DNA from 4 places in the Streptomyces sp. R818 genome. Region 1 is predicted to be linked to each of the others. Evidence: riboswitches for the same ligand, from Rfam matches in the RefSeq annotation. Region 1 holds a riboswitch; each other region holds the start of a gene.

What was found. A riboswitch is a leader RNA that binds a small molecule or an ion and turns the genes downstream of it on or off. The one in region 1 is predicted to bind cobalamin.
Region 2: another riboswitch for cobalamin. It lies ahead of N5I75_RS32625 ((2Fe-2S) ferredoxin domain-containing protein); the one in region 1 lies ahead of N5I75_RS04200 (FecCD family ABC transporter permease).
Region 3: another riboswitch for cobalamin. It lies ahead of N5I75_RS32650 (CbtB domain-containing protein); the one in region 1 lies ahead of N5I75_RS04200 (FecCD family ABC transporter permease).
Region 4: another riboswitch for cobalamin. It lies ahead of N5I75_RS32700 (CoA-acylating methylmalonate-semialdehyde dehydrogenase); the one in region 1 lies ahead of N5I75_RS04200 (FecCD family ABC transporter permease).

Annotation. Positions count from the first base shown of each region.
Region 1 is NZ_JAOCNE010000002.1:299,907-305,545, forward strand. It holds gene N5I75_RS04190 (ABC transporter substrate-binding protein) at 1-823, opposite strand, end outside; gene N5I75_RS04195 (ABC transporter ATP-binding protein) at 850-1,611, opposite strand; gene N5I75_RS04200 (FecCD family ABC transporter permease) at 1,698-2,786, opposite strand; cobalamin riboswitch at 2,891-3,019, opposite strand; gene N5I75_RS04205 (endonuclease/exonuclease/phosphatase family protein) at 3,145-4,017, opposite strand; gene N5I75_RS04210 (nucleoside deaminase) at 4,165-4,650, shown strand; gene N5I75_RS04215 (PIG-L family deacetylase) at 4,781-5,614, opposite strand.
Region 2 is NZ_JAOCNE010000014.1:233,743-239,381, reverse strand. It holds gene N5I75_RS32635 (ABC transporter ATP-binding protein) at 1-778, shown strand, start outside; gene N5I75_RS32630 ((2Fe-2S)-binding protein) at 783-1,478, opposite strand; gene N5I75_RS32625 ((2Fe-2S) ferredoxin domain-containing protein) at 1,484-1,885, opposite strand; cobalamin riboswitch at 1,948-2,072, opposite strand; gene N5I75_RS32620 (N-acetyltransferase family protein) at 2,116-2,688, opposite strand; gene tsaD (tRNA (adenosine(37)-N6)-threonylcarbamoyltransferase complex transferase subunit TsaD) at 2,688-3,758, opposite strand; partial or broken gene N5I75_RS32610 (four-helix bundle copper-binding protein) at 3,805-3,978, shown strand; gene N5I75_RS32605 (ECF transporter S component family protein) at 4,024-4,854, opposite strand; gene N5I75_RS32600 (ABC transporter ATP-binding protein) at 4,851-5,639, opposite strand, start outside.
Region 3 is NZ_JAOCNE010000014.1:240,009-245,647, forward strand. It holds gene N5I75_RS32640 (FecCD family ABC transporter permease) at 1-490, opposite strand, end outside; gene N5I75_RS32645 (ABC transporter substrate-binding protein) at 487-1,545, opposite strand; cobalamin riboswitch at 1,576-1,717, opposite strand; cobalamin riboswitch at 1,825-1,974, shown strand; gene N5I75_RS32650 (CbtB domain-containing protein) at 2,012-2,233, shown strand; gene N5I75_RS32655 (CbtA family protein) at 2,256-3,011, shown strand; gene N5I75_RS32660 (hypothetical protein) at 3,134-3,439, shown strand; gene N5I75_RS32665 (histidine phosphatase family protein) at 3,418-4,026, opposite strand; gene N5I75_RS32670 (short-chain fatty acyl-CoA regulator family protein) at 4,111-5,562, opposite strand.
Region 4 is NZ_JAOCNE010000014.1:248,286-253,924, forward strand. It holds gene N5I75_RS32685 (bifunctional 2-methylcitrate synthase/citrate synthase) at 27-1,154, shown strand; gene cobF (precorrin-6A synthase (deacetylating)) at 1,202-2,044, shown strand; gene N5I75_RS32695 (NUDIX hydrolase) at 1,997-2,503, opposite strand; cobalamin riboswitch at 2,554-2,748, shown strand; gene N5I75_RS32700 (CoA-acylating methylmalonate-semialdehyde dehydrogenase) at 2,981-4,504, shown strand; gene N5I75_RS32705 (acyl-CoA dehydrogenase family protein) at 4,519-5,639, shown strand, end outside.

The sequences.
Region 1 (5,639 bases):
AGTCGTTGATGAGGACGACGTCCGGGTTCCGCTTCACGACCGTCTCCCAGCCGACCGTCGTCCACGAGTCCTTGAGATCGTGCAGCAGATTGACGCCCCCGGCCTCGCTGATGATCTGCTCCGGCGCGGCGTAGCGGCCCGAGGTGAACGGCTGGTCCTGGCCGCTGTCGTAGAGGAAGACCGAGGGCTTGTCCGCGTCGTCCGTGGGGGACTTGGCCCGTACGGTGGCGACCCGCGCCTTGTACTCCGCGACCAGTTTCCGTGCGCGCTCCTCGACGCCGAAGAGACGGCCGAGATTGTCGAGGTCCGTGTAGAGCGCGTCGAGCGGCGGCATGATCCCGCGCGAGGTGCCGGTGACGGCGTTGCGGCAGGACTCGGTGAGCAGATACGTGTCGACACCTGCCTTGTGCAGCTCGTCCGGGGTCAGCGTGTTCTCGTTGAACCCGTAGTTCCAGCCCGCGAAGACGAGGTCGGCGCGGGCGTCGAGGGCGATCTCCTTGGTGACGCGGTCCTTGCCGAGCCACTTCACCTTGTCGTACGCGTCCTTGTACGGGAGGTCGTCGGTGGCGCCCTTGTCGGCGGGCATGACGTACCCGGCCATACGGTCCTCCAGGCCGAGCGCGAACATCAGCTCGGTGATGCCGACATCGTTGGTCACCACCCGCTCGGGGCGCTGGTCGTAGGTGACCTTCTTGCCGCAGTTGGTGAGGGTCACCGCCTGCGAGGCGGCGCTCTTGGAGTCGGACGCGACGTCCGCTCCGCAGGCGGTGAGGGTGAGGGCGGCGGCGAGGCCGAGCGAGGCGGTGGAGACGAGTCTGCGCACAGGAGCCATCCAGGGAACGAGGGTTGTCAGGGGGCGAGTTGGTCGAACAGGAACTGGGTCGCGCCGGTCTCCGGGTGGCGCACCCGGTGCGCCCGTACGCCGAAGACGTCGGCGAGCAGCGCGGGGGAGAGGACCTCGTCCGGCGGACCGGAGGCGACGACCCGGCCGCCGTGCAGGACATGCAGCAGGTCGCAGTGGGCGGCGGCGAGGTTGAGGTCGTGCAGGGCGGCGAGGACGGTCGGACCGCTGAGCCGCACCCGGCGCAGCACATCGAGCTGATGGGCGATGTCGAGGTGGTTCGTGGGCTCGTCCAGGACGAGGACGCGTGGCTCCTGGGTGAGCGCGCGGGCGATCAGCACACGTTGTTTCTCGCCGCCGGAGAGCGACAGGAAGCCACGTGTCGCGAGGTGTGCCACCCCGGCCTGTTCCAGCGCGTACCGGCAGAGCTCCCGGTCGCGGGCGGCGGTGCGGTCGCGGTGCGGGAGGCGGCCCATCGCGACGACCTCGGTGACCGTGAAGTCGAAGTCCGCGGCCGACTCCTGCGGCAGCGCGGCGAGCAGCCGTGCCGCGGCCCGCGGGGCCATGCGGTGCACGTCCTCGGCGTCGACCCTGACGAGCCCGGCGTCGGGGCGGCGCGCCCGGTACACGCACCGCAACAGGGTCGACTTTCCGCTGCCGTTGGGGCCGACGAGCCCCACGAAGGTGCCGGCGGGCACGTCGAGGGTGACCTCGTCGACGAGCCGTACACCCGCCACCTCGACCGACACACCTTCGACGTCGAGCCGCACGTGTCTTCTCCCTCTGTTTTGACGAACCTTTTTGACGAACCTTTTTGACGGGCCTCTTGGACGGGCCTCTTGGGCGGGTGCTTGGCTCAGCGCCCGGCGAGCGCATGGCCGCCGCGCCGCATCAGCAGCAGGAACGCGGGCACACCCAGCGCGGCCGTCACCACGCCCACGGGCAGTTCGGTCGGCGCGAGCAGCACCCGTGACAACACGTCGGCCCACACGAGCAGCACGGCCCCGGCGAGCGGCGCGACGGCGAGGACGCGGGTGTGCGAGGCGCCGACGAGCATGCGCACGAGGTGCGGCACCATCAGACCGACGAAGCCGATGGCCCCGCTCACGGCGACGACCGTGCCGGTCACCGCCGCGGTCACGACGAACAGTTCGCGCCGCAGCCGGTCGGGCGGGACGCCGAGCGCCGCCGACGTCTCGTCGCCCATCGCGAGGGCGTCGAGCGCGCCCGCCCGCACCCTGAGCCACAGCCAGCCCGCCACCACGGTCGCGGCGGCCAGCGGCACCTTCGGCCAGGTGGCCCCGCCCAGGCTGCCGAGCAGCCACATCATGGCCGCGCGCGCCGCCTCGCCCCGTTCCGCGCTGAACACCATGACGGTCGTGACGGCCTGGAACCCGTAGGCGAGGGCGGTGCCGGTCAGGACCAGGCGCAGCGGGCTGAGTCCGAGCGGGGAGCGGGCCACCGCGTAGACGACGAGGGTCGCGGCGAGCGCGGAGAGGAAGGCGGAGAACGAGAGCGCCCAGACGCCGAGCCCGGCGAGCGCGCCGAACAGGATGACGGCGTTGGCCCCGACGGCGGCGCCGGAGGAGATGCCGAGCACGAACGGGTCGGCGAGGGCGTTGCGCACCAGCGCCTGCACGGCGACGCCGACCGAGGCGAGGCCCGCGCCGACGACGGCCGCGAGGACGACGCGCGGGAAGCGAATCTCCCACACGATGGTGTAGGCCCCGGCGTCCGCGCTGCCGAGGCTGCCGCCGCTGAGCCCGGCCCACATCAGCCGCACCACCTGCCGCCAGCTCATCCCGGTGGCGCCGAGCGCGACCCCGCACGCCAGCGAGACCACCAGGACGAGCGCGAGCGCGATGACCAGCGGGACGGTGGGCAGGTGTCCCCGGCGCGTACGGGCGACACCCGTGCGGGCAGGGGCAGCGGCGGTGCGGAGCAAAGCGGGCGCACATCCTCCGGGTCGGCGCCACGGCTGCAACGCAGGGCACCTGAAGGCCGGGAGGGCTTCGGCGGTCCCTGCTCGCAGTCCACGGCGAGCGGTCGACGGGTCGCACACCTGCCGTGGGTGATCGGACTCGCGGGCCCGCACTCGGACGGAACAGGCCACGCACACCGTTGCGGGACAGCGCCGGACTCGCACCGGCTTCCCCCACGGAAGGCAGCCGAAGCGTAGCAAGCCTGGGTCAGGGGCGGGGCGGGCGGGCGGTACTTACCAGCGTGGACGGTACTTACTGGCGTGAGCGGTACCTACTGGCGCGGGCGGTACTCACCGGCCCGGACGTTCCGGGCCGTTCGGGTCACCACGCCGGATCGATCTCCGCGTGCAGGGGATGGTGGTCCGAGTACGGGCTCGGGCGGACCTGGTGGGTGAGCGGAGCGATGCCGCGCAGGAAGATGTAGTCGAACTTGCTCTGCCAGTCGGTCGTCGGCTCGCAGGCGCCGCCGTCGGGGAACGGGCGGCACGCCGGATCGGCGTCCTCGGCCAGTCGCCACATCGGGCGGAGTTCGGAGGCGTCCGGTACGGCGTTGAAGTCGCCGAGGACGATCGTGTGGTCGTGACGGGCGACTTCGGCGGCGAGCACGCGGGCCTGGTCCGCCCGGATGTCAGGCTGCTGCCGCTCGGCGAAGTGCGTGTTGAAGACGCGGACGGACCGGCCGCCCACCTTGGTCGTGACGGCCATGTACCCGCGGTCCTCGGAGCCGCCGTCGGGGTACTCCACGTTCACGTGATCGGTCATCGCCGCCGCGGAGAGGATGGCCTGGCCGTACGCGCCGCCCTGCCACGGCAGACCGCCGCAGCGGTTCCAGTTCCGCAGGACCGACCCGTACTCGACCTCGTAGACGAGGCCGTAGAAGACCTCCAGGTAGTCGCGGATCTTCTCGACGTCACGCACACATGCCTCCTGCAGGCCGAACACCTGCGGCGCGTACGTGGCGATCTCCGCGGCCCGGCCCATGTTCTGCCCGCTCCCGCACGGGTTGCAGATGTTCCACGTCAGGACCCGGTTCGGCACGATGCCCTGGGCGGCGTCGGCGGGCAGCGGCTTGGCGATGAGGGCGCCGCTCGGTGCGCTCGGGCCGATGAGCACGATGCAGAGGGCGGCCATGGCGATCGCGAACAGACGTGTGCCGCGTCCGAGCACCATCGCCTCCTTGGAGTGGACGGACATGCGGTCACATGCCCTCACACGAGGTCTTCTCCGCACGAGGGTAGGCGACAAGGTGTCACCGGCACACGTCCGGGTCGAGCCGTTGCCGGCGGTGCGGCATGCGACGATCGACGCGATCCCGACGACGGACGAGGAGAAGGGACCGCGATGGACGCGAGCGAGTCGGCACATCTGCGCCGCTGCGTGGAGCTGGCCGCCGAGGCCCTGGAGAGCGGGGACGAGCCGTTCGGCTCCGTGCTCGTGGACGGCACGGGCGCGGTCCGCGCCGAGGACCACAACCGGGTCGCGGGCGGGGACGCCACCCGCCACCCCGAGTTCGAGCTGGCCAGGTGGGCGGCCGAGCACCTCTCCCCGGAGGAGCGGCGCGCGGCCACCGTCTACACCTCGGGCGAGCACTGCCCGATGTGCGCGGCGGCCCACGCCTGGGTCGGGCTCGGCCGCATCGTGTACGTCGCCTCCTCGGCCCAGCTGGGCCAGTGGCTGGCCGAATGGGGCCGCCCGGAGGCGCCGGTGCGCGCCCTGCCGATCCAGGAGGTCGCGCCGCACGTGACCGTCGAGGGGCCGGTCGACGAACTGGTGCCCCGCGTCAAGGAGTTGCACCGGCTGCTTGCCGAGCGGTCGTCGCGCGACTGACGACCGCACGGTCAAGTGCGGCTGCAGGCGACGACCACCGGGTCAGGTGCGGCTGCGCTCGACGACCGCGCGGTCAGATGGGCCCGTGGGCGACGACCGCGCGGCCAGAGAGGCCCGTGGGCCGGGCCGGTCAGCGCAGTCCGGCGAAGAGGTCGTTCTCGGGCAGCGGCGCGCCGGTGGTGTCCTGGACCCGTACGAACGTCTCCATGCCCATCAGCTCGCCGAACCGCTCCTTGCCCATCTTGAGGAAGAAGATGTTCTCGCCCTGGCTGGCGTGCGCGGCCAGCGAGTCGAACTTCTGCCCGCTGAACGCGGTCGTGTCCACCCACGTGGTGATCTCGTCGTCCGGCAGGCCGATCTCCGCCAGCGCCTCGGCCTCGGCGGGGTCCGGCTCCGGCATGTCCTCGCCGAACTCGCGCATGATCTCGCCGAACCGCTGCATGCCCGAGCGGGGCATCGTCGTCCAGTACACCTTGGGGGACAGGTCGGCCAGCTTCAGCGCGGCCATCGTGATGCGGTTCGCCTGGATGTGGTCGGGGTGGCCGTAGAAGCCGTTCTCGTCGTAGGTGACGACCACGTCGGGGCGGTAGTGGCGCATGAGTTCCGCGAGCCGGGCGGCGGCCTCGTCCACGGGGGTCTGCCAGAAGGCGCCCGGGGCGTCGTTGCTCGGCCAGCCCATCATCCCGGAGTCGCCGTAGTCGAGCATCTCCAGGTCGCTGATCTTGAGGACCTCGCAGCTCGCCTCGAGCTCCCGCCGGCGCAGCGCGGCGACGGCCGCCGGATCGTGGCCGGGATCGCCCGGCTTCGCCCCTCCCGGCCCGTCCCCGCACGCGCCGTCGGTACAGGTCACGAGCACCGTGCGGACGCCGTCCGCCGCATAGCGCGCCAAGACGCCACCGGTGCTGGTCGCCTCGTCGTCGGGGTGGGCGTGCACAGCCGTGAGCGTCAACGGCCGGTCAGTCATGGAACAGTCCTCCTGCGGACATACG
Region 2 (5,639 bases), on a different contig from region 1:
CGAGGGCGTCACGCTGACGGCCGGCGCCCGGCACCTGGTCCACGACGTCTCGCTCACGGCCCGCCCTGGCGAGACGATCGGCCTCGTCGGACCGAACGGCAGTGGCAAGTCCAGCCTGCTGCGCGCCGTCTACCGCGTCCTGCGGCCGGATGCCGGAGCGGTCCGGGTCGACGGCGAGGACGCCTGGTCCCTGCCCCCGCGCCGGCTGGCGCGCACGCTGGCCGCGGTGGTGCAGGACGCTCCGTCCGGCCTCGACCTGAGCGTGCGTGAGGTCGTCGCGATGGGCCGGACCCCGCACAAGCGGCTCCTGTCGGGCGACACGACACAGGACGCCGAGCTGATCGAGGCGGCGCTCGCCGCGGTCGACGCCGTCCCGCTGACCGACCGCCCCTTCGACCGGCTCTCCGGTGGTGAGCGCCAGCGGGTGCTCATCGCCCGCGCTCTGGCCCAGGAGCCGTCGCTGCTCGTCCTGGACGAACCGACCAACCACCTCGACATCCGGCACCAGTTGGAGATCCTGACCGTACTGCGCCGGCTGCCCGCGACGGTTCTTGTCGCTCTGCACGACCTCAACCTGGCCGCGTACTACTGCGATCGCCTGTACGTGCTGCGCGACGGCGGTGTCGTCGCGTCCGGGCCGCCGCACGAGGTGCTCACCGCGCGCCTGCTCGCGGAGGTCTACGAGGTGACCGCCGAAGTCGCGGTGCACCCCCGCACGGGCCGTCCCCAGGTGACGTTCCTGCCTGCGGACGTGCCGGTGCCCGACGAAGGCCCCTGACGGGTCACCGGTTCAGGCAGCAGTCGCCGCACTTCGAGCCGTTCGGCGCCCGGTAGTACAGGCAGCAGCTGCGGCGGCGGAAGGTCAGCTCGGGGCCGGTGATCCAGCCGGTCCCGCGCAGCCGTCCCGTCTCCAGGAGTTCCCGTGTCAGCTCGGTGAGCGGCACCCGCAGGCCGGGCCGGGACCTCAGCAACTGCGCCGCCGAACCGACCAGCGCGGAAGCGGAGTTCCCGGCGAGCAGCCGCGGCGCCATCTTGCCGGGCAGGTGGCTCTCCACGTGCTGAAGGACGCCGTCGGCCTGGGCGCGCACGGCGTCGGCGAGCGCCGACGCCGACCCCGGGGCGCGGCTGCCCCGAGGTCCGGGCAGCCGCAGGGCCGAGCTGTCCCCGGCCCATTCCACGGTGGTCATCACCGGTACCACCCCGTGCACGAGGGCACAGGTGAGGACCGGCGACCACAGGCGGGCCGCGAGTCCGAGGTGGGCGATGGAGACGCCGATACGGGCTTCAGCGGTGCCGTAGCGTTCGTTGACGGTCCTGGCCCGCGCGGCGAACTCCTCCCGGGTGAGCCGCTCTTGACATGCCGCGCGCCCCGGGACCGTGTCGAGGGCGAAGAAACCGCCCAGTTGTGCGACGTCGCGCAGCGCCTCGACGACGTCGCCCGCCGGCACTTCGTCCGCCGCCCCCAGACCTCTGGTCATTCCGGTCATGAGGTCGCTGTGCCAGCGCGGCGCGGCGGGTCGATCAGATAGAGGTCGAGGATCTCGGGCCGGGGCGCGACACCCGGACCACCGGCCCGCACCCAGCCCCCTATGTCCTCGGTGGCAGCCGGGTCGTTGACCAACCCGAGCCAGACCGGGCGAGCGCCTGCCGCGCGCCCTGCCGCCGACGGCTGCACCACGACGACGTTGGCCTGTTCGCACACGTCAAGACACTCGGAGATCCGCACCGGGGCGATCTCCCGCAGACGCGCCGTCTGCGCCGCGTGATCCCCTTGAACCTTGGCGGTGCCGCAGCAGCAGTCGCGGCACACCACCACCCGGCACGGGACCGCCCGCACCGCCCGCTCCACTGTCGCCTCGATCTCGTCGGCGAACCGCTCAGGCATGCCGCATCCTTCCTCTTGCCGGGGAAGTCCGCCCCGGGGGTGTGTCGAGGAGGCGACAGCGTGAGTCTCCTGGCTCTCGGGTCTCTGCTCGTCCCAGCCTTCCCACCTCTCACAAGGCAGTGGCTCATGGGGATCCGCTCGCCGATCACAGTGGCGGTACCGCACCGGATTCACACCGGATTTCCTCGGGGCGCCGTCGCCCGTGTCCGCGGTCCATCGTTTCACCCCGCTTACAGGGGACGGGAGGCGCGGTGTCGTGCGGGATGCCTCGGTCCCAGTAGCGCGGTGTGGCCGGCCCCGCCTGGCGTGGGGTGGGTGGCGGCCGTCCAGCCGGCCCGTTCGTAGAAGCGGAGGGTGTCGGTGGCGCGGGCCGAGGTGAGCAGCCAGCAGCGGCCGTCCGCGCGGTCGGCGGTCACCGCGTCCAGCAGGCGCACGCCGGTACCGCTGCCGCGGGCCCGGGCGGCGACGGCGAGTTCGTCGACCTCGCGGGAACCGCACAGCCACTCCTGCGTCCGTTCTGCGCCGAGGGCGACCGCGACCTGCGGATAACAGCGCTCCGCGGGAAAGGGCCGAGGCGTGGTCCAGGCCGTGGCCCAGCCGAACACCGTCTCGCCTTCCAGGGCCACGGCCGCGGTGAACCCGGGGCGCAGCACGTCGGTCTCCAATCGTTCCACGTAGGCGTCGGCCTGCGCGGGGGCTTCGTTCCAGGGTGGCCGCCCGAAGGCATCGGCGTACACGTCCCGCACGCCCTGCGCGTACGACAACAGCCGCCGTCCGAGGACGACGCGCACGACGAGGCTCATCACGCGGCCCGGGTCGCGGAGCCGGAGAGCGGGACGAGGGAGGCGTACTCCAGGGGTGCGGACGGGTCGATGGAGACGTCGAGCGGGGCGGGCTGTGCGCCGGAGCGCACGAGCAGGTCGCCGACTGCCGCGATCATCGCGCCGTTGTCCGTGCACAACGTCATCGGCGGCACCCGCAGTTCGATGCCCGCGGCGGCGCAGCGTTGCTCGGCCAGCTCCCTGACCCGGGAGTTGGCGGCCACGCCACCGACGACGATCAGGGTCTTCACGTCGTGGTCGCGGCAGGCGCGCAGGGCCTTGCGGGTCAAGACGTCGGCGACGGCTTCCTGAAGGGCGGCGGCCCCGTCGGCGACCGGCGGCTCCTCGCCGTGCTTGCGGTACTGCTCGGCCCAGCGGGCCGCGGCCGTCTTCAGTCCGGAGAAGGAGAAGGCGTACGGGTCGTCGCCGGGGCGGGTCAGCGGGCGCGGGAAGGTGACGGCGCCGGGGTCGCCGGCACGGGCTGCGCGGTCGATGGCCGGACCGCCGGGATAGGGCAGTCCGAGGATGCGGGCCACCTTGTCGAAGCACTCGCCGGCCGCGTCGTCCAGCGTGTCGCCCAGGTGCAGGATCGGCTCGCGCACCAGGTCCCTCACGAGCAGCAGCGAGGTGTGGCCGCCGGAGACGATCAGGACGACGCACGGCTGGGGCAGCGGACCGTGTTCGAGGATGTCGGCGGCGACGTGGCCGGCCAGGTGGTGCACCCCGTACAGCGGCACGCCCGCCGCGTAGGCCAGGGTCTTCGCGCCGGCCAGGCCGACCTGGAGAGCGCCCGACAGGCCGGGGCCGGTGGTGACGGCGACGGCGTCTATCTGCCCGAGCCGCAGCCCGGCCTCGGCCAGGGCCTGCCGCACGACCGGCGCAAAGGCTTGCAGGTGGGCGCGGGAGGCGATCTCGGGCACCACGCCGCCGAAGCGTGCGTGCTCGTCCATGCTCGACGCGACCACGTGGGCCAGCAGCTTTCCGCCTTGCACCACGCCCGCGCCGGTCTCGTCGCACGACGACTCGATCCCCAGCACCACCGGTCCGCCCACCACGACCTCATTTCGCTCTGCTGCACATCAACCGTAGTTGCAATATATGTGCAATAAGGTCACCCGCGGTACGAGCCACGACCCGGCCCTGTTGACCGCGCAGGTCGACGCCTGCCTGATCGCCTGCCGCCGCAGCCACGACGAATGCGCCCAGCACGCCCGCCACGATGAGCACTGTCGGCTGTGTGCGCAGGCGACGTCTCAAGCCATCGGTGCCTGCGAGGACGTGCTCCACGCACTGCGTGGAGCCCCGGACACCGCGTGTTCAGCTGTCGTCCGCGGCCAGTGGCGCGAACCGCACCGGCGCTCGGAACCGCGCCTTGCGCGCCGCCCGCCGGAAGGTGGTCAGGACGGCGGGACCGGCCAGCAGGATGCACACGAAGTTCGTGACGGCGCGTCCCGTGTCCCACCCCAGCGACGTGGCCAGGTCGAAGGCGACGTAGCGGTGCCACTGCTCGGTGAAGGGCAGTCCGGGCAGGTAGGCGATCGAGCTGTTGGGGTCGAGCGAGAACGGCCAGAAGGAGAGGTTGAGAAGGAAGCCGAAGAGGTAGCCGGACAGCGAGCCGTAGAGCGCGAGCAGCAGGACCTCGCGGCGGCCGGTGGCGCGCGGCAGGAATCCGGCGAGCATGCCGACGAAGGCGCAGCCGAACATCTGGTACGGCATCCAGGGCCCGACCCCGCCGGTGATGAGCGCGGAGGCGAACAGCGACGTGCAGCCGAGCGTGAAGCCGAAGCCCGGTCCGTAGACGCGCCCGGCGAGGACGAGGACGAAGAAGACGGTTTCGATGCCTGCCGTTCCCGCGCCCAGCGGCCGCAGTGCGGCGTTCACGGCGGACAGGACGCCGAGCATGGCGAGCGCCTTGGAGTCGATGCCGCCCTCGGCGATCTCCGACAGGACGACGCAGAGGACAAGGATCAGCAGGACACCGAAGATCAGCGGGGGCGCATAGCTCGCCCCGAAGGTTCCCGGTGCGACGACGAACGGCCAGAAGAACGCGACCACGCCCAGGAAGGCCGCCATGACGATGACCAGCCCGACGCGCGGCGAGAGCCGGATGGCGGCCGGCGTGGGCTTGTTGAGCAGTGACGTCGTCATGACCGATCACCCTCCTCGGCACTCCGGAGAGCCGCGCCGGCTTGGTCCACCGTGAGGAAGGGCAGCGGTGCGAGGATCTTCGCCGTCTGCGGTGCGAAGACGGGTGAGGCGACGATGACGTCGGCGGTCGGGCCGTCGGCGACGATGTCGCCCTCGGCCATCACCACGACCCGGTCGGCGGCCCGCGCGGCGAACTCGACGTCGTGGGTGGAGACGACGACGGTACGCCCCTCCACCGCCAACTCATCGACTATGCCGGTGAGTTGGGTCTTCGCTTGGTAGTCGAGGCCGCGGGTCGGCTCATCGAGGAGCAGGACCTTCGGGGCCGCGGTGAGCTGGATGGCCAGGACGAGGGCGAGCTTCTGCCCCTCGGAGAGGTCGCGGGGGTGGGTGGTGTCGGCGATGCCCGGTGCGAGGCGGTCTAGGAGCGTGCGGGCACTCTCCCCCGTCGCGGACTCGGTGTCGGCCTGGTCGAGTTCCTGCTTGACGCTCTCCAGGTAGAGGAGGTCCGACGGGGTCTGGGGGACGAGGCCGACGAGCTGCCTGGCGCGGGCAGGGGGCACGGTGTGCGGGTCGGCCGTGCGCGCACCGTCGGCCACCGCGACCGCCACCGTGCCGGAGCGGCGTGGGCCGGTGCCCTGAAGCGCCCACAGCAGGGAGGACTTACCCGATCCGTTGCGGCCCATGAGAGCGGTCACCTCCCCCGCACGGAGCCCGAGATCGATCTCGCGGACCGCCGGCACGCCCTGGTAGGTGACGGTCACCTGCCGTGCGGTGAGCAGCTC
Region 3 (5,639 bases), on a different contig from region 1:
GGGCGGCGGCGTAGACGAGTACGAGCGCCCCCAGCGCTCCGGCGAAAGCGGCCGCCGACAGGGACACCGCCCCGAACAGGCTCACCCCGAACACGATCACCGCGACCGCGCCGAGTGAGGCGCCGGAGGACACCCCGAGCAGGTACGGCTCGGCGAGCGGGTTGCGGACCAGTGCCTGCAACGCCGTACCGACGACGGCGAGGCCGGCGCCGGTGACCGCGCCGAGCAGGACGCGGGGCCCGCGCACATCGAGGACGATCGTCTCCCGCGCCCGCGTCCAGGTCGGCTCCGACCAGTCGACGCCGAGCGCGTGCGTCACGATGCCCCACACCTGGGCGGGCGGCACGTGCACCGAGCCGAGAGCGAGCCCGGCGGTCAGGGAGGCGAGCAGGAGCACGCCGAGTACCACCAGGGTGAGGACGAACGAACCCCGGCGGCCCGCCTTCACCGCGGCGGAACTCCTGGCCTTCGCGACAGCCGGAGCGGTCACTTGAAGCTGTCCGGGTGCAGCCCGCGCGCCAGGTCGCCCACCGCGTCCGCCGACCGGACGCCGACCAGGGTGTCGGTCAGCGGCAGCACCACGAAACGCTTGTTCTTGATCGCGGGCACGTCGGCGAGTGCGGGCTGGGAGAGCAGGAACTTCTTCTTCTGCGCGACGCTGGTGCCCGCGTAGTCGTAGATGGCGATGACGTCGGGCTTGCGGTCCACGACCTGTTCCCAGGAGACGTCGCCGAACACGTCGTCCAGGTCGGCGAAGACGTTCTTGCCGCCCGCCAGTTTGATCAGTTCATTGCCCAGGCCCTTGCCGCCCGCGGTGAAGGCGGACTTGTCGCCGCTGTCGTAGACGAACACGGAGACGTCGTCCGCGTCCCGCACGGCCTTGCTCGCCTTGTCGACGCGGCCGCGCAGCTTGGAGACGAGGGCGGACGCGCGGTCGGAGACGCCGAAGATCTTGCCGATCGTGCGTATCTCGGTATACGTGTCCTGCATGGTCACCCCCTTCTTCCCGGCGCAGTTCTCCCGGTTGAGGTAGGTGTCGATGCCCGCGTCCTGGAACGCCTTGCGCGAGCGTCCCTCCTTCTCCGCGAACGCGCTGGCGTACCCGCCGTAGACGAAGTCGGGATCGGTGTCCAGGACCTTCTCGAACGACGGTGCCTCCTTCGACAGCTGCGGGATCGACGCGAAGTCCTTGCGCAGAGCGGGCAGAACCGCCGAGTCGGGATACGAGGTGCCGACCATCCGGTCCTTGAGGCCCAGCGAGAGCATCAGTTCGGCCGGGTGCTGGTGGATCGTCACCGCGCGGGACGGCGGCTTCGTGTACGTCGTCTTGACACCGCAGTTGTCGACGGTGACGGGGAAGCCCTTCGCCGCCGAGGCCCCGGCTTTCGGGGAGTCGGCGGACGTGCCCGATGAGCTGCACCCTGCTGTCAGCAGGATCGCCGACAGCGCGGTGGCAGCCGCGGCGAGACGCGCCGGACGCCGCCCGCGTGCGGCCGCGGCCGACGGGGAGAACGAGAAAAGGGAACGGTGGTGACCGTCGTGCATGGGAAGCCTCCTGCGGAGTCCGCGCTCCTCGGATCGGGCCCGCGACAGGTCAGTGACCTGACTTCCGCGTACGCCCTTCGAGACGCGCGCGGTCACAGTGGCGGGACCGTGCCGGACTCACACCGGCTTCCTGGCTCCTGCCGCGGCTTTGACCCGGTGATCGTACGTAATGACAAGGCAAACCAGGGAATCGGGTCGGATCGGGGTCGGGAGCCCCGATCCAGGACGATCGTGTCGCCGGCATCGACCTCGCCGCCGAACGTGGTGGTTCTGCCGGTCTTGGCCATGAACGCGACAGGCGATACCGTCTCTTCGTTATCGACGACGGTCGACGGAAGCCGGTGAGAACCCGGCACGGTCGCGCCACTGTGATACGGGACAGCATCTGTGTCCCGTGAGTCAGACCCGTGGCTGTCGTCCCTGTGCACCACCGAGATGGGACGCGAACTCCCGAGGAGGCCCTGCCATGGCGCAGCACGTCGCCCAGCCGACCGCCACCACCCCTGTCATACCGGCCAAGCTCCCCCTGAAGGACATAGCCCCGTGGGCCGTGTTCTTCGGTGTCCTGATGCTGGTTCTTCTGTACTTCGTCGGCGCCGAACAGGGAGCCACCTCCGTGTTCAGCGGCGCGGACGTCCATGAGTGGGTGCACGACGCCCGCCACCTGCTCGGCTTCCCCTGCCACTGACGTAAGGGACACCGAACAGCTCATGAACTCAACCACCGTACGCAGCCTGCTCGTTCGGGGCATGCTCGCCGGTCTCGCGGCGGGCGTGCTCGCCCTCGTCATCGCCTACTGGCTCGGCGAGCCGATGGTCGACAAGGCGATCGGCTTCGAGGAGGCCCACGCCGGTCACTCGCACGGTGACGAGGTCGAACTCGTCTCGCGCAGCCTCCAGTCCACGGCCGGACTCGCTACCGGCGTCCTCGTCTACGGGGTCGCCTTCGGCGGCATCGCGGCGCTCGCCTACTGCTTCGCGCTCGGCCGGGTGGGCCGCTTCGGCCCGCGCGCCACGGCGCTGCTGCTGTCCGGCTGCGCCCTGCTCGCGGTCTACGTCGTGCCGTTCCTGAAGTACCCCGCGAACCCGCCGGCCGTCGGCAACCCCGACACCATCGGCAAGCGGACCACGCTGTACTTCCTGATGATGGTGCTGAGCGTGCTCATCGCGGTCGCGGCGACGATGCTCGGCAAGCGGCTGGCCCCGCGTCTGGGCACCTGGTGGGCCACCGTGGTCGCGGTCCTCGGCTTCGCCGTCGTCATCGGCCTGGCCTTCCAGTTCCTGCCCGTGATCAACGAGGTGCCCGAGCACTTCCCGGCCGCTGTGCTCTGGCGCTTCAGGCTCTCCGCCCTCGCCATCCAGATCACGCTGTGGACCGGATTCGGCCTGCTCTTCGGCGAGTTGGCCGAGCGCCTGCTCAAGCCCCGGCCCGCCGCGGTCGGCCACGCGGTCCCCGCAGGGAGCTGAACCGGCCGCTCCGGCGAGGAGATCGAGCCGATCGCGTCGTACGTGAGGGCCCACGGAACCATCCGTGGGCCCTCACGCGTTCACCCAGGCACCACTGGTCCGGCGACGAAGCGAGGAGCCGAGTGGGCAGACAACCGCAGCCCCGGCACATCGTCCTCGGCGGCCGTGAGGCGGTCGCCCTCACCATGGAGGAATACGAGAACCTTCTTGCGAGCCGACGACAGATCGGCGGCCAGAGCGCCAAGGTGCGGGTGCTCGCCCAGCAGGCCAAGCGGACCCGGCGCCTTCTGGAAGAGCTGGAGGAACTGGTGGGGGATTGCACTCCGGCCGCCTGCGCCTCCTCACCGCACCAAAGCTCCGCCGAAGCCGACTGCCCGCGCTGCGCCCTGGCGACGCTGCTGCACCGCTACCGGGAAGGCAGGCCCTGACCGCGCTGAGCGACGGCCGGGGAGAGGGGCCGCCCGCAGCGCACGTTCCAGCGCCCGCCACGTCCGCTCAGTTCGGTGACCGTCAGCGGAGCCACATCGCAGCGCCAGAAAGCGGACAGGGGCGCGCCCAGCGCGTGCACGACGGCAGCACGCACCAGTTCGGGTTCCACGACGGCGATCACGAGACCGTCGTCCGTGGTTGTCACCTGGAGCCACCGTGACACGCGCGCGCAGAGGTCGGCCACCGACTCCCCGCCCCTGGCGGGGAATTCGGGATCCGACAGCCACTGGGCGATGTCCTGCGGCGAGCTCTCGCTCACCTCGGCCAGGGTTCTGCCGCGCCACACCCCTGCGTTCGGTACGGCCAGTTCAGTAGGTGAGGCGGAAGAGGTGAGTCCCAGCAGTTCCGCTGTCTCACGGCAGCGGCGGCTCCCGGACACGACGGCCAGGCCGGGCTCGGGCAGCGACGGGGCGGCGGCTCTCGCTGCCTCGCGGCCCGCCGGATCGAGCGGGGCTCCGTCGTCGAACCGTGCCTGCCGGAGCGAGGCGTTCATGGCGGGCGAGACGAGCCAGACGCGGCAGGTCATGACAGAACCTTCCGTAGTACGGGAGTACGGGAGTACGGGAGTACGGGGGCAGGGGGCTGTGTGGCGCGGAGCACCCGCCGGGACTCAGTCCTCCTGCCCCTCCACGGGATACGGCACGTACGTGCGCCGCCCGGCGTCGATCGCCAGCCGTCCTCCGGCCGGCGGGCGGGCCCGCTGGGCGCAGTCCCGCCGTTCACAGATTCGGCAACCGAGCCCGATCGGAGTGGCGGACCGGGGATCGTCGAGTGCGACTCCCGCCGCGTGGACCAGGCGATGGGCGTGGCGCAGTTCGCAGCCGAGCGCGACGGCGAACTCGGCGCGCGGCGCATGGTGCCCGTGGCCGCCTCGCGTCACGGTGCGAGCGATCCAGAAGTGGCGCTTCCCGTCCGGCATCTCGGCGACCTGGGTGAGGACACGGCCCGGGGCGGAGAACGCCTCGTACACCGTCCACAGCGGACACGTGCCGCCGAGCCGCGAGAAGTGGAAGTCGGTGGCCGACTGGCGTTTGGAGATGTTCCCGGCGCGGTCGACCCGCAGGAACGAGAACGGCACCCCGCGCTGCCCGGGCCGTTGCAGGGTGCTGAGCCGATGGCAGACCGTCTCGAAGCCGACACCGAAGCGCGCCGCGAGCAGTTCGATGTCGTAGCCGCTGTCCTCCGCCGCCCGGTGGAACGCCGTGTACGGCATCAGCAGCGCGCCTGCGAAGTAGTTCGCGAGCCCGATGCGCGCCAGGGCCGATGCCTCGGACGACCCCAACTCGTCTGCCCCGTCCGTCAGATGACCGAGAAGCGGGTCGTGCTCCAGGAGTGCGAGCTGGGTGGCGAGCTGGAACGCCCGCTGTCCGTCACTGAGCCATGGTGACAGGAACAGCAGACCGGACTCGCGGTCCAGGCGACGCGCGTCGGCCGCGCGGCCCGGATCCGCCTGCACCACCTTCAGGCCGTGCCGCATCGAAAGCCGTACGGCCAGTGGCCCGGCGATCTGTCCCGGCCGCAGCTCCATCTCCCCGGCCAGCTCCTCGGCGGCCGCGTCGAGGGGCGCGAAGTGGTTGTGGTGGGCGTAGAAGAAGTCCCGTGCGTCGTCGTGCGGTTCGGCGGACGGCATCGCAGCCGGGCCCGGCGAGCCCCGGTCCGAGGTACCGAGCGCCGCCGCCTGCGCGGCGACGTCACGGTAGCGGCGGTGCAGGGTCACCAGGGCGCGCGCCACCTCGGGGTGGTCGCGGACCGCTTCGGCGATCTCCTCCACCGGCGGGGGCGGGGCACCGCACGCCTCGTCGGCAAGCGCGGTCCGCAGATCGGTGGCCAGACGGTCCTCGTCGGCGCCGGAGAAATGCTCCGGAGCGACCCCGAAGACCTCCGCCACACGCAGCAGCACGGAGGCCGTCAGCGGGCGCTGACTCTGTTCGATCTGGTTGGCGTAACTCGTCGAGATGCCGAGCGCACGGGCCATGTCCACCTGGTTCATGCCCGCCTCGCGTCGCAGCCGACGGAGCTTCGCGTGGGCGTAGATCTTGCGCTCGGTGGGACGCCTGGGCATGGCCGCGCCTCCTGTACGTGCGGATGCCCGAACGGGCTCGTAGTTGCGAATCTAGCATCCGCATTCTTCGCAGAATT
Region 4 (5,639 bases), on a different contig from region 1:
GGCCCATGCTCCGGAGGCACCCCGTCATGTCCACCACCGTTCCCGAGATCCACCGCGGTCTCGCCGGTGTCGTCGTCGACACCACCGAGATCTCCACCGTCATCCAGGCCACAAACTCCCTTACCTACCGGGGCTATCCGGTCCAGGACCTGGCCGCCCGCCGCACTTTCGAAGAGGTCGCGTACCTGCTGTGGTACGGCGAGCTGCCCGACGCCACGCAACTGCGCGCGTTCCAGGCCCGCGAGCGCGCCCTGCGTCCCCTGGACCGCACCGCCGCCGAACTCCTGGCCCGGCTGCCGCAGACCTGCCACCCCATGGACGTCCTGCGCACGGCGGTGAGCTTCTTCGGCGCCGAGGACCCGACCGAGGACGACGGCAGCCCGGCCGCGAACCGCGCCAAGTCCCTGACCCTGCTGGCGAAACTGCCCACCGTGGTCGCCGCCGACCAGCGGCGCCGCCGCGGCCTGGACCCCATCGCGCCGGACCCGGAGCTCGGTTACGCCGAGAACTTCTTCCACATGTGCTTCGGCGCGGTCCCGGACCCGGACGTCGTCCGCTGCTTCGAGATCTCCCTCGTCCTGTACGCCGAACACAGCTTCAACGCCTCGACGTTCACCGCCCGCGTCGTCACCTCCACGCTCTCCGACTTGTACAGCGCGGTGACGGCGGCGATCGGCGCGCTCAAGGGACCGCTGCACGGCGGCGCCAACGAGGCAGTGATGCACATGCTGGGCGAGATCGACGACCCGCAGGACGCCGAGCGCTGGCTGCGTGACGCGCTCGCCGCCAAGCGGAAGATCATGGGCTTCGGGCACCGCGTCTACAAGGACGGTGACTCCCGCGTCCCGATCATGCAGGAGGCACTCGACCGGCTCGTCGCCCGCACCGCCGGTCCCGAGACCAGCCGGCTCGCGGCCGTGCACGCAGCGCTGCGCCACGCGATGATCACCAGCAAGGGCATCCATCCGAACCTCGACTACCCGGCCGGCCTCGCCTACCACCTGATGGGCTTCGACATCCCGGTCTTCACGCCCATCTTCGTGATGAGCCGCATCACCGGCTGGACCGCCCACATCACGGAGCAGCTCGCGCACAACGCCCTGATCAGGCCCCTGGCCTCGTACGACGGCCCGGGGCAGCGCCCCCTCCCGTAGCCAGGGCCCGATCCGGCCGCCGCGACACGCCCTGAAAGACTGACCCCATGAGTACGGAACAGCGCGCGATCCTCGTCATCGGTATCGGCTCGGGCGACCCCGACCACCTGACCCTCCAGGCGGTGAAGGCGATCCGGCGCGCGGACGTCTTCTTCATCGTGGGCAAGGGCCCGAGCAAGGCGTCCTTGACCGACCTGCGGCACCGGATGATCGAGGAGCACGCGCAGGGCCCGTACCGCGTGGTCGAGGTCGAGGACCCGAGCCGCGACCGCCGGCCCATGGATCGCACCGACTACACGGCGGCCGTCCAGGACTGGCGTGAGCGGCGCGGGGAGATCTTCGAGCAGGCGATGAGCGAGGAGATGGCGCAGGGCGAGACGGGCGCGTTCCTGGTCTGGGGCGACCCTTCCCTCTACGACAGCACGCTCGGCATCCTCGGGGACATCGAGGACCGCGGCGCACTGTCCGTCGCCGTCGAGGTGGTCCCCGGCATCACCAGCGTCGCCACGCTCACCGCCCGGCACCGTATCCCGCTCAACCAGGTCGGCCGTCCGGTGCACATCACCCCGGCCCGCCGCCTGACCGACGTGGCTCAGAACGACGACGGCGACATCGTCGTCATGCTCGACGCCCACGAGTCGTTCACACAGGTCGAGGGTGACGATGTGTGGATCTACTGGGGCGCCTACCTCGGCACCCCGGACGAACTGCTCGTCGCCGGACCACTGAACGAGGTCGTGGACCGCATCCGACGCGTACGGTCCGAGGCCCGCGAGCGGCACGGCTGGATCATGGACACGTATCTGCTGCGCATCGCGGAGAGCCCGGAGCGGGGAGCCGCGTCAGTGGTGCCAGGGGAGACGGACGGGAGCGGCGGGAGCATCGCCTGACATGCTCCGTGTCACCAACTCGGCCACTCCCCACGGATGCACGGTGTCGTGGGTGGCGGCCAACTCCTGTACGCCCCACCAGCGGTGCCCCGCGTGGTGGCGCCGCTCCTGGTCCTCTTGGCTGCTGGTGTCGACATCGTGCGAAGTCACGCGGCACAGGAGGAAGACGTCCTCGAAGAGGCCCCGCTCCCAGCCCAGATCCGCGTACCCGGACGTGTGGACCACCGGCGATCCGAGGGACTCTGCGGCCACCAACAGCCCGGTCTCTTCGTGTAGTTCACGTGCGGCCGCCGTCGCGAGGGTCTCGCCGTCGTGGACGCCCCCACCCGGTGTGCCCCAGACGTGTCCGGCGGCCGGGTCGCCAGGGTCTGCCAGCGACTTGAACAGCAGCACATGGCCCTCGCCGTCGATGAGCACCATGCGGGCGGACCGGTGGACAGCAACCTCTGGAGCGGACATAGAGGCACACTAGCCATTCGGTGGAGCGGCGGCGCCGGGGCTGGATTTACTAGGACGTCCAACTATATAGTCGAGGGGATAGGTCCGCGGTGCAGGGAAGCCGGTGTGAGTCCGGCACGGTCCCGCCACTGTGACCGGGGAGTTCGCCGTCGAGCGACACGCCACTGACGTCTTCGGACGCCGGGAAGGCGGACGGTGCGCGCTGATCCGGGAGTCAGGATACCGGCTGCGGAATGTTCCGTGTTGTCCACGAGGATGGAGCTGACACGCATGGCACCGGTGTGTTTCCACGATCCCGGCGGTCCTGCCCAACCGGCCCGGCCCAGACGCGTATTCGCCCACCTGTCGGCCGTTACGGCCTGACGGTCACCCAGCCATTCGCGCTCTCGCGCGGCCCTCTGGCACCCGCACGCCACCGCGTCGCCGTGCCCTCGGGTCCGCGCGCCATCCCGGATCACCTGACGAGAGCAGGCATTCATGGTCCGCACGCAAGACCGCGCCCCTGTGCGCGAGTTGACCCACTTCGTCGGCGGCAGGCGCACCGAGGGATCCTCGGGCACTTACGGCGACGTGTACGACCCGAACACCGGACAGGTCCAGGCCCACGTCCCCCTCGCGGACGCGGCCGAGACCGAGGCCGCGATCGGGGACGCCGTCCGCGCGCAGGAGGGGTGGGGGGAATGGAACCCGCAGCGGCGCGCCCGCGTCATGTTGAGGTTCCTCACACTCGTCGACCGGGAGAAGGACGCCCTGGCCCGGCTCCTGTCGTCCGAACACGGCAAGACCGTCGCCGACGCACACGGCGACATCCAACGCGGCCTGGAAGTAGTCGAGTTCGCGGCCGGCATCCCGCACCTCCTCAAGGGTGACTTCACCGACAACGCCGGCAGCGGAATCGACGTGCACTCGCTGCGCTCCCCGCTCGGCGTCGTCGCGGGCATCACCCCCTTCAACTTCCCCGCCATGATCCCGCTGTGGAAGGCGGCCCCCGCGCTGGCCTGCGGCAACGCCTTCATCCTGAAGCCGTCCGAGCGAGCCCCCTCGGTCCCGCTGCGGCTCGCCGAACTCTTCCTGGACGCCGGCCTGCCGCCCGGCGTCCTCAATGTCGTCAACGGCGGTGCGGAAGCGGTCGACACCCTCCTGACCGACCCGCGGGTCCAGGCGCTCGGTTTCGTCGGCTCCACTCCGATCGCCGCGCACGTCTACGCCACCGCCGCCGCTCACGGCAAGCGCGCCCAGTGCTTCGGCGGAGCCAAGAACCACATGATCGTGATGCCCGACGCCGACCTCGACCAGGCCGTGGACGCCCTGATCGGCGCGGGCTACGGATCGGCCGGTGAGCGCTGCATGGCCGTCTCGGTCGCCGTGCCCGTCGGGGAGGACACCGCTGACGCGCTGGTGGCGCGGCTCAAGGACCGGATCGGATCGCTGCGCATCGGCCGCAGCGACGACCCGGAAGCCGACTTCGGCCCCCTGGTCTGCCGCGAAGCGCTGGACCGGGTCCGCGGGTACGTGGACCTCGGAGTGAAAGAAGGGGCCGAACTGGTCGTCGACGGCCGGGACTTCACCCTCGCCGGGTACGAGGACGGATTCTTCGCGGGCGCCAGCCTCTTCGACCGTGTCACGCCGGCCATGCGGATCTACCAGGAGGAGATCTTCGGCCCCGTCCTGTCCGTCGTACGTGCCGCCGACTACGAGGAGGCGCTGCGGCTGCCCAGCGAGCACACGTACGGCAACGGCGTCGCGATCTTCACCCGGGACGGCGACACCGCCCGGGACTTCACCCGGCGGGTGAACACCGGAATGGTCGGCGTCAACGTCCCGATCCCGGTCCCCGTCGCCTACCACACCTTCGGCGGCTGGAAGGCGTCGGGCTTCGGTGATCTCAACCAGCACGGCCCCGACGCCATCCGCTTCTACACCCGCACGAAGACCGTGACGTCCCGCTGGCCCGCCGGTGCGCGCGAGGGCGCCACCTTCACGATCCCGACGATGGGATGAACGTCATGAGCGCCATGAGTACCACGAGCACCACGAGTGCTTCGCGCACGGTGCAGTCGCACACCTGGCTCACGCAGGACCAGCAGGCGTTGGTCGAGGCGACCCTGGAATTCACCGAGGACCACATCACGCCGCACGCGCTCGACTGGGACCGGGACAAGCACTTCCCCGTCGACGTCCTGCGCAAGGCCGCCGGGCTCGGCCTCGGCGGCGTCTACGTCGGCGAGGACGCCGGAGGATCGGGACTCAGCCGCACGGACGGCGTCCTCGTCTTTGAGACGCTCGCCTCCGGATGCCCCTCGATCGCCGGCTACCTGAGCATCCACAACATGGTCGCCTGGATGATCGACCGCTACGGCGACGACGGCCAGCGCGCTCGCTGGTTGCCCCGCCTGTGCGCCATGGACGATCTGGCCAGTTACTGCCTCACCGAGCCAGGGGCGGGATCGGACGCTGCCGCGCTCACCGCACGCGCCGTCCGCGACGGTGACACCTGGCTGCTGACCGGCGTCAAACAGTTCATCTCCGGTGCCGGGGCCTCTCAGTTGTACGTGGTGATGGCCCGCACCGGAGGGGAAGGCGCCGACGGGATCACGGCCTTCGTCGTCGACAAGGACGACCCCGGCCTCTCCTTCGGCCCGAACGAACGCAAGATGGGCTGGAACGCACAGCCCACCCGGCAGGTCGTCCTCGACGGGGTGCGGCTGCCCGCCGACCGTCTTCTGGGCGGCGAGGGCCGCGGTTTCCGCATCGCCATGAACGCGCTCAACGGCGGACGGCTCGGCATCGCCGCCTGCTCTCTCGGCGGCGCCCGCACCGCGCTCCACCGCAGTCTGGCCCACCTCGCCGACCGCGAAGCCTTCGGCCGCCGTCTGTTGGACGCCGACGCGCTGCGCTTCCGCCTCGCCGACATGGCCACCGAACTGAACGCCGCCCGCGCGCTGGTGCACCAGGCCGCCCAGGCCCTCGACCGCGAGGACCCGCAGGCCCCTTACCTGTGCGCGATGGCGAAGCGGTTCGCCACCGACACCGGCTACACGGTCGCCGACCGCGCGCTCCAACTGCACGGCGGATACGGCTATGTGAGCGACTACGGCATCGAGAAGATCGTCCGCGACCTACGGGTCCACCAGAT